DNA from 3 places in the Alteromonas sp. ABH4_456 genome. Region 3 is predicted to be linked to each of the others. Evidence: predicted binding sites of a transcription regulator. Region 3 holds the regulator's gene; each other region holds the start of a gene.
The links. Region 3 encodes ArgR, which controls arginine synthesis, uptake and breakdown. Its sites were predicted from a motif close to ANTGAATANNTATTCANT; they were not measured.
Positions count from the first base shown of each region.

Region 1: ACXAG2_RS14545 (aspartate aminotransferase family protein) is a predicted target of ArgR. The motif match lies at 2,454-2,471, and genes of this name have one in related genera.
Region 2: gltB (glutamate synthase large subunit) is a predicted target of ArgR. The motif match lies at 1,844-1,861, and genes of this name have one in related genera.

Region 1 covers NZ_JBSWXO010000009.1:128,635-132,152, forward strand. Annotated here, with positions in the region: gene astA (arginine N-succinyltransferase) at 9-1,046, opposite strand; gene ACXAG2_RS14545 (aspartate aminotransferase family protein) at 1,073-2,278, opposite strand; gene ACXAG2_RS14550 (HDOD domain-containing protein) at 2,640-3,518, opposite strand, start outside.
Region 2 covers NZ_JBSWXO010000006.1:173,280-176,797, reverse strand. Annotated here, with positions in the region: gene gltB (glutamate synthase large subunit) at 1-1,675, opposite strand, end outside; gene arcB (aerobic respiration two-component sensor histidine kinase ArcB) at 2,414-3,518, shown strand, end outside.
Region 3 covers NZ_JBSWXO010000007.1:127,207-130,724, reverse strand. Annotated here, with positions in the region: gene mdh (malate dehydrogenase) at 112-1,050, opposite strand; gene argR (transcriptional regulator ArgR) at 1,276-1,740, shown strand; gene ACXAG2_RS12515 (efflux RND transporter periplasmic adaptor subunit) at 1,998-3,170, shown strand; gene ACXAG2_RS12510 (efflux RND transporter permease subunit) at 3,170-3,518, shown strand, end outside.

The DNA.
Region 1 (3,518 bases), on a different contig from region 3:
TCCTGTCGTTAGTCCCGAAAGCTGACTGGCGCAAAACGTACCATGTCGCCTTCGTTTATATTTAGTGCCGTTGCAGCCTGGCGGGAAATGGCAGCAACATTGTTTTCTTCGCTGACCGCCAAATCAGTGGCAACGGCGCGAAAATCCGCTACAGAGGTATTAATGATGTAACAGGTCTGTCCGCCTTGTGCTGCCGTCTGGTCGTCAATGACCACCGGTAGCTTGCGGCTTGCCTGTGCTGTGCGGATATGGCTCAGATTCGCTTCTACAGTCGGGCCGGCGTCGAAAATATCTACGTAGCCACGGCAGCTGAAGCCTTCTTCCTGAAGCAGAAGCAGGGCAGGGCGGGTTTTATCATGAACCTGACCAATCACTGCTTGCGCTTCTTTACTCAATAAATTGACGTAAATGGGGTATTTGGGCATCAATTCCGCGATAAAGCGTTTATTGCCAATACCGGTAAGGTAGTCCGCAGTGGGGAAGTCCAGCGAAAAGAAATGCTCTTCCAGCCAGGCCCAGAACGGTGATTTACCTTCTTCGTCACTCACACCGCGCATTTCGGCAATGATGGTTTCTGAGAACCGTTCACGGTGCTCCATCATAAACAAAAATCGCACTTTAGACAGGAAGCGGCCGTTAATACCGCCCCTTGCCTGTTCACGCAGAAACAGCGTGCAGATTTCGGTGACGCCGGTGTAGTCGTTACACACAGAGAGAATATCCACAGTATTGTGAATATTCAGCTCACGGGAGGCATGTACAACTTTGCCCATGTGATAATGGTAGAACGCATCATCCAGACCTACAGCGGCCTCAATACCTGTGGTGCCTACCACAGTGCCGGTGGTGGTATCTTCCATAACAAAAAGATAAGACTGATTGCCGGGTTGAACCACCTGTTCGGAAAAAGCGCTTTCTGCACGACTGATTTTTTTGCGCAGCAGCGTTTCATTTACCGGTAATGACGTAAAGCCAATACCGGACTCCACTGCGATGTTGTTCAGTGCGTCGTAGTCACCAGTGTTAATAGGGCGAATAATATACATAACCGCGTTTCCGGAGCCGTTGTTTATCAGGCGTTAACTACGCTGGCTACAGCGCGCTCAAAGCGTGCCATACCATCGCGGATTTCTTCTTCTGAAATGATCAGAGAAGGAGCGAAGCGCACTACATTGGCACCGGCCACAAGGCACATCAGTTTTTCGTTTGCCGAAGCAACCAGGAAGTCACGGGCGCGGCCTTCGTAATCTTTGTTCAGGGCAGCGCCCAGTAACAGACCTTGTCCACGGATTTCTTCGAACACATTGTACTTAGCGTTGATTTCACCCAGCAGTTCACGGAACAGGTTTTCTTTTTCGATTACGCCGTTTAACACTTCCGGCGTATTCACTACGTCAAGAGCGGCTTCGGCTACTGCACATGCCAGCGGGTTACCGCCGTAAGTACTGCCGTGAGTACCGGCTTTCAGGTGAGCGGCAATTTCAGCGGTAGTCAGCATGGCACCAATCGGGAAGCCGCCGCCTAACGATTTCGCTGTGGTCAGAATATCCGGCGTCACACCCAGACCCATGTACGCGTACAGTTTGCCGGTACGGCCAACACCCGATTGCACTTCATCAAAGATCAGCAGTGCATTGTGCTTATCACACAGTTCACGCACGCCTTTTACGAAGTCAGGATCAGGAGAGATAATGCCGCCTTCACCTTGCAGAGGCTCCATCATAACCGCACAGGTTTTATCTGAAATAAGCTTTTCAAATGCTGCAAGATCGTTGTAGTCACAGTGAACAACAGCGCCGGGCTTAGGGCCAAAGCCATCAGAATACGCGGCTTGTCCGCCTACTGTTACAGTAAAGAAAGTACGACCGTGGAATCCTTTGTTAAAGGCGATGATTTCGTTTTTCTCTTCACCGAATTTTTCCAGTGCATAGCGACGTGCCAGTTTCAGTGCCGCTTCATTAGATTCAGCACCTGAGTTAGCAAAGTAAACGCGCTCGGCAAATGTGGCTTCAGTCAGCTTCTTTGCCAGACGCAGTGCAGGTTCGTTAGTGAAAACGTTACTTAAGTGCCACAACTTGCTGCCCTGTTCGGTTAATGCTTTAACCAGTGCAGGGTGGCTGTGACCCAGTACGTTTACGGCAATACCACCTGCGAAATCGATGTATTCAGCACCATCCTGATCCCAAACGCGGGAACCTTCACCACGTACCGGTACCATATTGGCCGGATTGTAGTTAGGGACCATGACCTCATCAAAGGTTGCGCGAGTTACGTTCATTATAGTTACCTCTTTTATCGGGCATCCGCTGTGCAAATGTGAAATTGTGCAGATGATGTTGGATGCGAAAAGTACGAATTAGCTATACAGTATGCCAGTTAATCGCCACTTTGTAACCTTGGGAATCCCGCTGCAGGCCTTGTTTTTAGAGGGTTTTAGCTTGTTTTGCATAAAAAGTGCATAAGCATTCAGCTTATTTGTCTAAGCTTATGCAATTTGTTAATAAGTTGAGTCAGGGCAAGTGGCGGCGGGGCGAAGGACGTACCGTGATTTTTAGCGGTATGAATGATTATCCAGTCAAAATTTTTGATTAAATTTTGTGGAAGTGCACGAAAAACGGCGATTTCGTGCACAAAAGACGTTAATCCAGAGGCGGATTCTCAATCAGAGGAAGCTGAAAAATGTCAGTGGATTTCAAAATGTCACGTTCGCTTCTGACAAAGCCCGTTTTATGCAGTGCCAGCGGGATTTCGTCTTTGTTCAGAAATTTACTCTGGTGCAACATACGTACAGCGGCATAAGCTTTGGCTTTCTTGTAAAGCTCTGTGAGATCGTGAGGGTGTTGATCATTCTCTGTGATTTCAATAAACGGCAGCGCAAGGCGCAGACGTTTAAATTGCAGTATCTCTAACAGCCTTGCTGTCAGCGGCTCAGAAAATTCCTGCTGCATAGCAATAAGGTAATTTGCCGATGGCTGTACTTTCGCCATCGCTCCGTGCTGTTCAGTGTCCTTTGCAATTTCAGCTTCTCTTAACAATGCAATCTGCGCCTGCTCAAAAGCTTTAAAATACAACCGCGACACCGCACACCGTCCCAGCTGGGACAGAATCCCTGCGGTGAAGGCTTCATGGGGCGGTAAATCATAATCATCAGCCAGTGCGCGCATAGTCAGACCCGTTGACTGAGCGAATTGCATGATACGATTTTTAATGTCCGGATACGGATCGGTAATTTTCGGCAGAGCCCGGCGCAGAATCATGGCCGGCAGCAATAAACGGAGGTTTTCAATACCGATAAAGCTCAGCGCCGTGCGTAAGGTTTCCACCGGAATCACTTTTCCCTTAGAGTCCTTACGACGAAACTTAGGTGCATTTACCACGGTCATGAGGTCATCGTAGAGCCATGGTAGTGCCGCAGCATGAGGTTCAATGCGGGAAATAGATGTGGCCCTGACTGACAGAATATCCAGCAGCGGTGCAACTTCATGACTCAGGTTAAGTACAGAGGTAAGGACCACCTC
Region 2 (3,518 bases), on a different contig from region 3:
CCAGCACCGGCGATGAGAACAATACGCGGTCGGCGTAACCCGAAGTTTCGCTGAATACGTTCTGCTCACGACCGATACAGGTAGCCAGCGACATGACGTGATTCTCACGCAGCGGATCGATTGGCGGGTTAGTAACCTGTGCAAACTGCTGACGGAAGTAGTCATAAACAGTACGGGACTTCGAAGACAGAACGGCCATCGGGGTATCGTCACCCATAGAGCCCACTGCTTCCTGACCATCTTTGGCCAGAACCTTCACCACTTGCTGAATTTCTTCGTAGCTGTAGTTGAACAGCTTGTGGTAAACCTCAATGGTGTCGTCATCGAAGACACGCTTACCTAATTCAGAAGAATCCATCTGCTCAATTGGCGTCAGGTGACGGATGTGTTTTTCCAGCCACTCTTTGTACGGGTGACGGTCTTTCAGCTCTGCGTCGATTTCATTGGAACGCCAGATCTTACCGTTATAGGTATCAACGGCGAGCATTTCGCCCGGACCAACGCGGCCTTTTTCTACCACGTCAGCTTCGCTGTAATCCCAGATACCTACTTCTGAAGCCAGCGTGATGAAACCATTTTTGGTGATCACGTAGCGGGCAGGGCGCAGACCATTACGGTCAAGGTTACAGGCAACGTGGCGACCGTTTGTCAGTACGATACCGGCAGGACCGTCCCATGGTTCCATGTGCATTGAGTTAAACTCGTAGAACGCACGCAGGCTTTCGTCCATGGTTTTGTTATTTTGATACGCTGGTGGCACAAGCAGACGCATTGCACGGAATAAGTCCATGCCGCCTGCCAGGAATAATTCCAGCATGTTATCCAGAGAAGATGAGTCAGAACCTGTTGTATTTACATAAGGTGCAGCATCTTTCAGGTCCGGAATCAAAGGCGTTGAGAACTTACCGGTACGGGCCATCGCCCAGTCACGGTTACCTTTGATCGTGTTAATTTCACCATTGTGCGCAAGAAAACGGAAAGGCTGCGCAAGAGGCCATTTAGGTAATGTGTTGGTAGAGAAGCGCTGGTGGAATACACAAATCGCACTTTTCAGACGTTCGTCAGCCAAATCTGCATAGAAGGCAGGCAGATCTTTCGGCATCACCAGACCTTTATAGATGGTGACTAAGCCGGATAAACAGGCTACATAGAAGTCTTTGTCTTTTTCCAGACGTTTCTCGGCACGGCGGCGAACCATAAACAAACGACGTTCTACGTCGCGTTTACGCCAGCCCGCAGGAGCATTCACAAAAACCTGCTCAATCTGCGGTACACCGGTCAGAGCCAGTTCACCTAATACATCGTGGTTTACCGGCACTTTGCGCCAGCCCACAACATTCAGTGTTTCTTTTTCCAGCTCTTCGTTAAGAATGTCTCTGGCAGCTTGTGCCAGTGTGTCGTCCTGACTCAAAAAAATCATGCCTACGGCATATTTCTTACTCAGCTTCCAGCCGTTCTCGTCGGCGATAGCCTGAAAAAAGGCATCCGGTTTTTGCAGTAGCAATCCGCAGCCGTCACCGGTTTTACCGTCGGCAGCAATACCGCCACGGTGCTGCATTCTGTCCAGGCCCTGGATTGCAGTCGTTACCAGTTTATGGCTGGCTTCCCCGTGAGTGTGGGCAATAAGACCAAAGCCACAGTTATCCCGGGAATCATTGGGATTATATAAACTCATCTTAAAAACTCCTTCAACCTTCGACTGGACAAGGCATGTGTTGGATCGTGTTCCGCGCAGGACACGCATCGCAACATTAGTGTAGACGTCTATTTACGAGCCAGTTTTCACCATACTCTAAGCGCCTTTTTATGTCGTTAATTATTATTAGTAGGACGCCAGTCGTTAACCGCATTTTTATGCACTATTGCTTAGCGGGCCGTACAAAATACATACATTGGCATATAAAATCAAATGATAAAAATGTGAAGACCTTATGTATTTTGAATAAGTTACATAAAATCATTTTAAATCAACATCTTAATTTGAAATCGCCGCTGATTGGATTTTGAGCTGAACGCTCACTTTTTTATCAAATTAGTATGTTTATACTAAAGTCTAAAAAAGAATAAGAGGTTAATTGTGAATAATCATTCATAAAAAATGTTTATTTATATGGAAATGCAGGGTGTGGCTGAATGAATATCACTTTTACGGCAACCTGTCAGAACCCGCCAAGCCCGACCAGATAAAATCTAATATACCTCTGTGCCGGAGCATTAGCAAAGTCACCGGGCGTATCCATATAAATGAAGGGAATTATCGCTATGACGAATTTTGCCCGTCAGTGAATATGTCAGGATAGTCACCGGAGTGTCACAAATTAGTATAACGTGCAGGCAGATTTGTGGGTTTTCCAACGCGACCGTGTTATAAGTGCTGTAAGTTTAGTTATTTAGAAATTGCAGTACGTTCGTTATGCATCAAGATTCTCCAAATGATTCGTGGGCGATAAAGTTTGCGCAGTTTATAAAGCGCTTTGGCACACTGAAACTAAGTTTGCTGTTTGTTGTTGTTACGCTGGTTTTCACCCTTGGCGGTTCATACGTCATCCGGGTGACCATGGGCAATGAGGTTCAACCTGACGATTTTATTATCGCTGTTGTGCTTACCATGATGTCAGCCCCCTGGGTGCTTTACTTCTTAAGTGAACTGGTTAAACAACTGGAAACTTCCCGCACGAACTTAAAAGAAGTGGTCAGCCAGCTAGAACGTTTGCGTGAGGAAGATGTATTCCTTAACCGCGAACTGCAAAGCAATATCCGCCAGCTTAACCATGAGATGGAACAGCGCCGAAAAGCGCAGGACGACCGTGAAGCGGTGTTTAAAGATCTTGAAAAAGAGATTGAAGAGAAGTCTTTTTCAGAACAGCAGGCACGACACTTATCTACCCTGCTGCGTTCTATCATCGATGCCTCACCGGATCTGATTTACTACCGTAATGAAGAAGGGCGTTTTGCCGGCTGTAACCGCATTGCGGAAATGCTCACCGGGAAGTCCGAAGCTGAGTTGGTAGGCCTGACCTTACATGATGTGTTTGAAGAAGAACTGGCCCGCCAGATTGTTGCCTCTGATCATGAAGTGCTGGAAACCAATGCCAGCATGACCGAAGAGTTGTGGCTGCGCTTTGCTGACGGAAAACGCCGTTACTTCGAAATGAAGCGGGTACCGTTTTTTGATAACGAAGGCACACGTTTAGGTTTGCTGGCTTTTGGCCGGGATATGACAGAGCGCAAACAGGCCGAGAATGCCGCTGCGAAAGCCAGTACCGATAAGACCCGTTTCATTGCCACGATTTCTCACGAATTGCGAACGCCACTGAACGGCATTGTGGGTTTAAGCCGTATGCTGCGCGACACGGATTTGAGTGAAGAGCAGTTCAACTGGGTCAGTACTATTTATGCCAGCGCAATTACACTGGGCAATATATTCAACGACATCATCGATCTGGATAAGCTGGACCGGGATAAACTTGAGCTCAGCCTGAAAACGGTATCGCTGCGTGATTTCACCCAGGAGTTGT
Region 3 (3,518 bases):
AGTCATCCTTAAATCATCCTGTACTTTCAAACAATTCATTCTGTGCCTGAAATCAGGGCATAAAAAAACCGGCTTTCAAAAGCCGGTTTTCAATGCATTATCGAAACTGGATTAGCCGTTTACGAATTCAACACCAATTTTGATGTCGCCACGCAGGCCTTCCAGCATGTCGTCTTTCGCTTTTTGTTCGAAAGCGCTCAGCTCGCCGTATGGCAGAATTTCTTCAACGCCGTTAGGACCTAAACGTACAGGGTGTGCGAAGAATGCCGCGTCATCGCTGTCGTCAGTTTGTACATAGGTGTACTCAACAACGTTTTCACCTTGCATTGCAGCAACCAGAGACAGACAGAAACGTGCTGCAGCCTGACCCATAGAAAGCGTTGCAGAACCGCCGCCAGCTTTCGCTTCAACAACCTCAGTACCTGCATTCTGGATGCGTGTAGTCAGGCTTGCTACTTCTTCGTCAGTGAAAGAAACACCTTCAACCTGGCTCAGCAGAGGCAGGATAGTCGTACCGGAGTGACCACCGATTACAGGAACATGTACGCTTGATACGTCCAGACCTTTCAGTTCAGACACGAAAGTCTCAGCACGGATCACGTCCAGAGTAGTCACACCGAACAGCTTGTTCTTGTCGTAAACGCCTTTTGCTTTCAGCGTTTCAGCAGCGATAGCAACAGTAGTGTTTACAGGGTTAGTGATAATACCAACACAAGCAGATGGACAGTTATCAGCAACACCTTCAATCAGGTTCTTAACGATACCGGCATTGATGTTGAACAGGTCAGAACGGTCCATACCAGGCTTACGCGGAACGCCGGCCGGAATAAGAACAACGTCACAACCGGTAAGCGCATCAGCCAGATCATCTTTACCATGACCGGTAACTTTCACCGCGGTGGGGATGTGGCTCAGGTCAACAGCAACACCAGGAACAACTGGCGCAACGTCATATAACGCTAATTCAGAACCTGCTGGCAATTGTGTTTTCAACAACAATGACAGCGCTTGACCAATACCACCGGCAGCACCTAACACGGCTACTTTCATACCATTTCTCCTATGGAATAGTTACTCGTCAAAAAAACGGAGCGTCACAGTAAATCAACGCGTAAAAAAACTCAATCACCCAATGGTCTTATGCATGCATAATGGGTATAAGCCGCAAGATTATGCAATAATTTGAATGGATATGCATAAATATTGCTTAAATGTGATGACTACGGCACAATAATAGCGGTTTGTACCCTTAAACACCAAATACGACAGGAAAATATGGCTAACGTAAAACAAGAAAAGATGATCAAAGCCTTCAAAGAGATCCTGAAAGCAGAAAGCTTCGGGTCTCAGGGTGAAATCGTTGAAGCACTGAAATCACAGGGTTTTGATAACATCAGCCAATCAAAAGTGTCCCGTATGCTGAGTAAATTCGGCGCGGTAAGAACGCGAAATGCCCGCGGTGATATGGTTTACTGTTTACCACCTGAACTTGGCATGCCTACGGCGAAAAGTCCGCTTAAACAGCTCGTGCTCGACATTGTACACAATAATGTGATGGTAATCATAAGAACCAGCCCCGGTGCCGCACAGCTTATCGCAAGATTGCTTGACTCTCTGAGTCAGAAAGACGGCGTGCTGGGAACCATTGCCGGTGATGATACTATTTTTATCGCCCCGGCTGACGTCACCCGTATTGAAGAAATTCGTCAGCGCGTAGAGAACCTGTTCGAAAACGTCTGACACAGTTGCTATTGCACAAAGCACCTTTTCAGGTGCTTTTTTTATTTCTTCAGTATTGTACCCCCTTTGTAAATGGCGCGTTCATTCACGGCAAAAACGCCGGTGAATGAGTAAATTCGTCCTGCTTTTTCGCTAATCTGCCTTCTCATAAAACCGCGTTAACCCTGCCTTAACCCTCCTAGTCGATACACTCTGCTTAAGCAAACTGACGGGAAAGCGCTTAGCGCCGTCAGCTCCGGATTAAACAAGGAATCGCCATGAAGATCGCCACCACCCTCTGTGTTCTCACCAGCCTGCTTACCCTTTCAGCCTGCAGTGACACAACACAAAATCAAAGCTCTGCGCCCCGCGCCACCGCCGTCAGTGCAATTACCATAGCCACACAAACATTCCCGATTACCCGCACACTACAAGGCCGTGTTGTGGCGCAGCAAACCGCTCAGGTCAGGCCACAGGTGGGCGGCGTACTTGAACAGCGTTTGTTCGAAGAAGGCAGTTTTGTAGAAAAAGGACAGCTTCTTTACCAGATTGAAGATTCAACCTATCGAGCCAGCGTGAACGAAGCAAAAGCCGATCTGGTGAGCGCGAAAGCGTCTGTGGAGTCAACCCGGCTGATTGATGAGCGCTACCAGAACCTGTTAAAGATAGAAGGTATTTCCCAACAGGATGCCGATAACGCCCATGCAGACTATTTGGTTGCTCAGGCCTCACTGGCGAAAGCGCAGGCGGCACTGGACTCTGCCAATGTGAATCTTGCTTTTACCCGCATTACTGCCCCCATCAGTGGCCGTACCGGTATTTCTAATGTGACCGAAGGCGCATTGCTTACTCAGGGCCAGGACACGGCGTTAACCACCATTCGCAAACTCGACCCGATTTATATTGATATGACAGAAACCAGCGAAGGTGTGCTTGAGCGCCGTGCCATGATGCAGCGTGAGGGCGTAACATCCGGCTCAAGTGATGTTATCGCCATGCTGGAAAACAATACTGAATATGATGAAACCGGCTCCTTCACTATGCATGAAGTAGCTGTTGATGAAGCAACCGGCTCTATTACCCTACGGGCGACTTTTCCCAATCCGGACGGCATTCTCATGCCCGGCATGTTTATCCGCACCAAAGTCACCATAGCGGTAGACGAAAACGCGATTCTGGTACCCCAGCAAGCCGTGCAGTTTGACAATAAAGGCAATGCTTTCGCCTGGGTCGCTTCAGGGAGTAAAGCAGTGAAAAGGTCGCTGACCTTACAGGAAGCCACCGGTAATAAATGGCTGACTGAGTCCGGCATCAAGGCCGGTGAAAAAGTGATTGTGGAAGGCATCGACGGTTTACAGGACGGCGCAGACATCACCGTTACTGAAGTCACGCTGAACGAAGATGGCAGAGTGGCAGCACCTAAAGCTAAAAATCAGGAAGGAGATGAGTAATGTTCGCCCGATTCTTCATAGATAAGCCCGTATTCTCCTGGGTTGTCGCCATTATTATTATGCTGGCGGGAACCGCTTCCATACTCTCTTTACCCATTGCCCAATACCCGGATATTGCGCCACCTACTGTGAGCATCAGTGCCAACTATTCCGGTGCCGACGCCCAAACCGTGGAGAACAGTGTCACCCAGGTACTGGAACAGCAGCTCACGGGCCTGGATGGACTATTGTATTTTTCATCTTCCAGCTCATCTGCAGGTAGCGCCAGTATCTCACTCACATTCGAGCAGGGAACGGATGCCGATTACGCGCAGGTGCAGGTTCAGAACAAAGTACAGCAAGTGAATT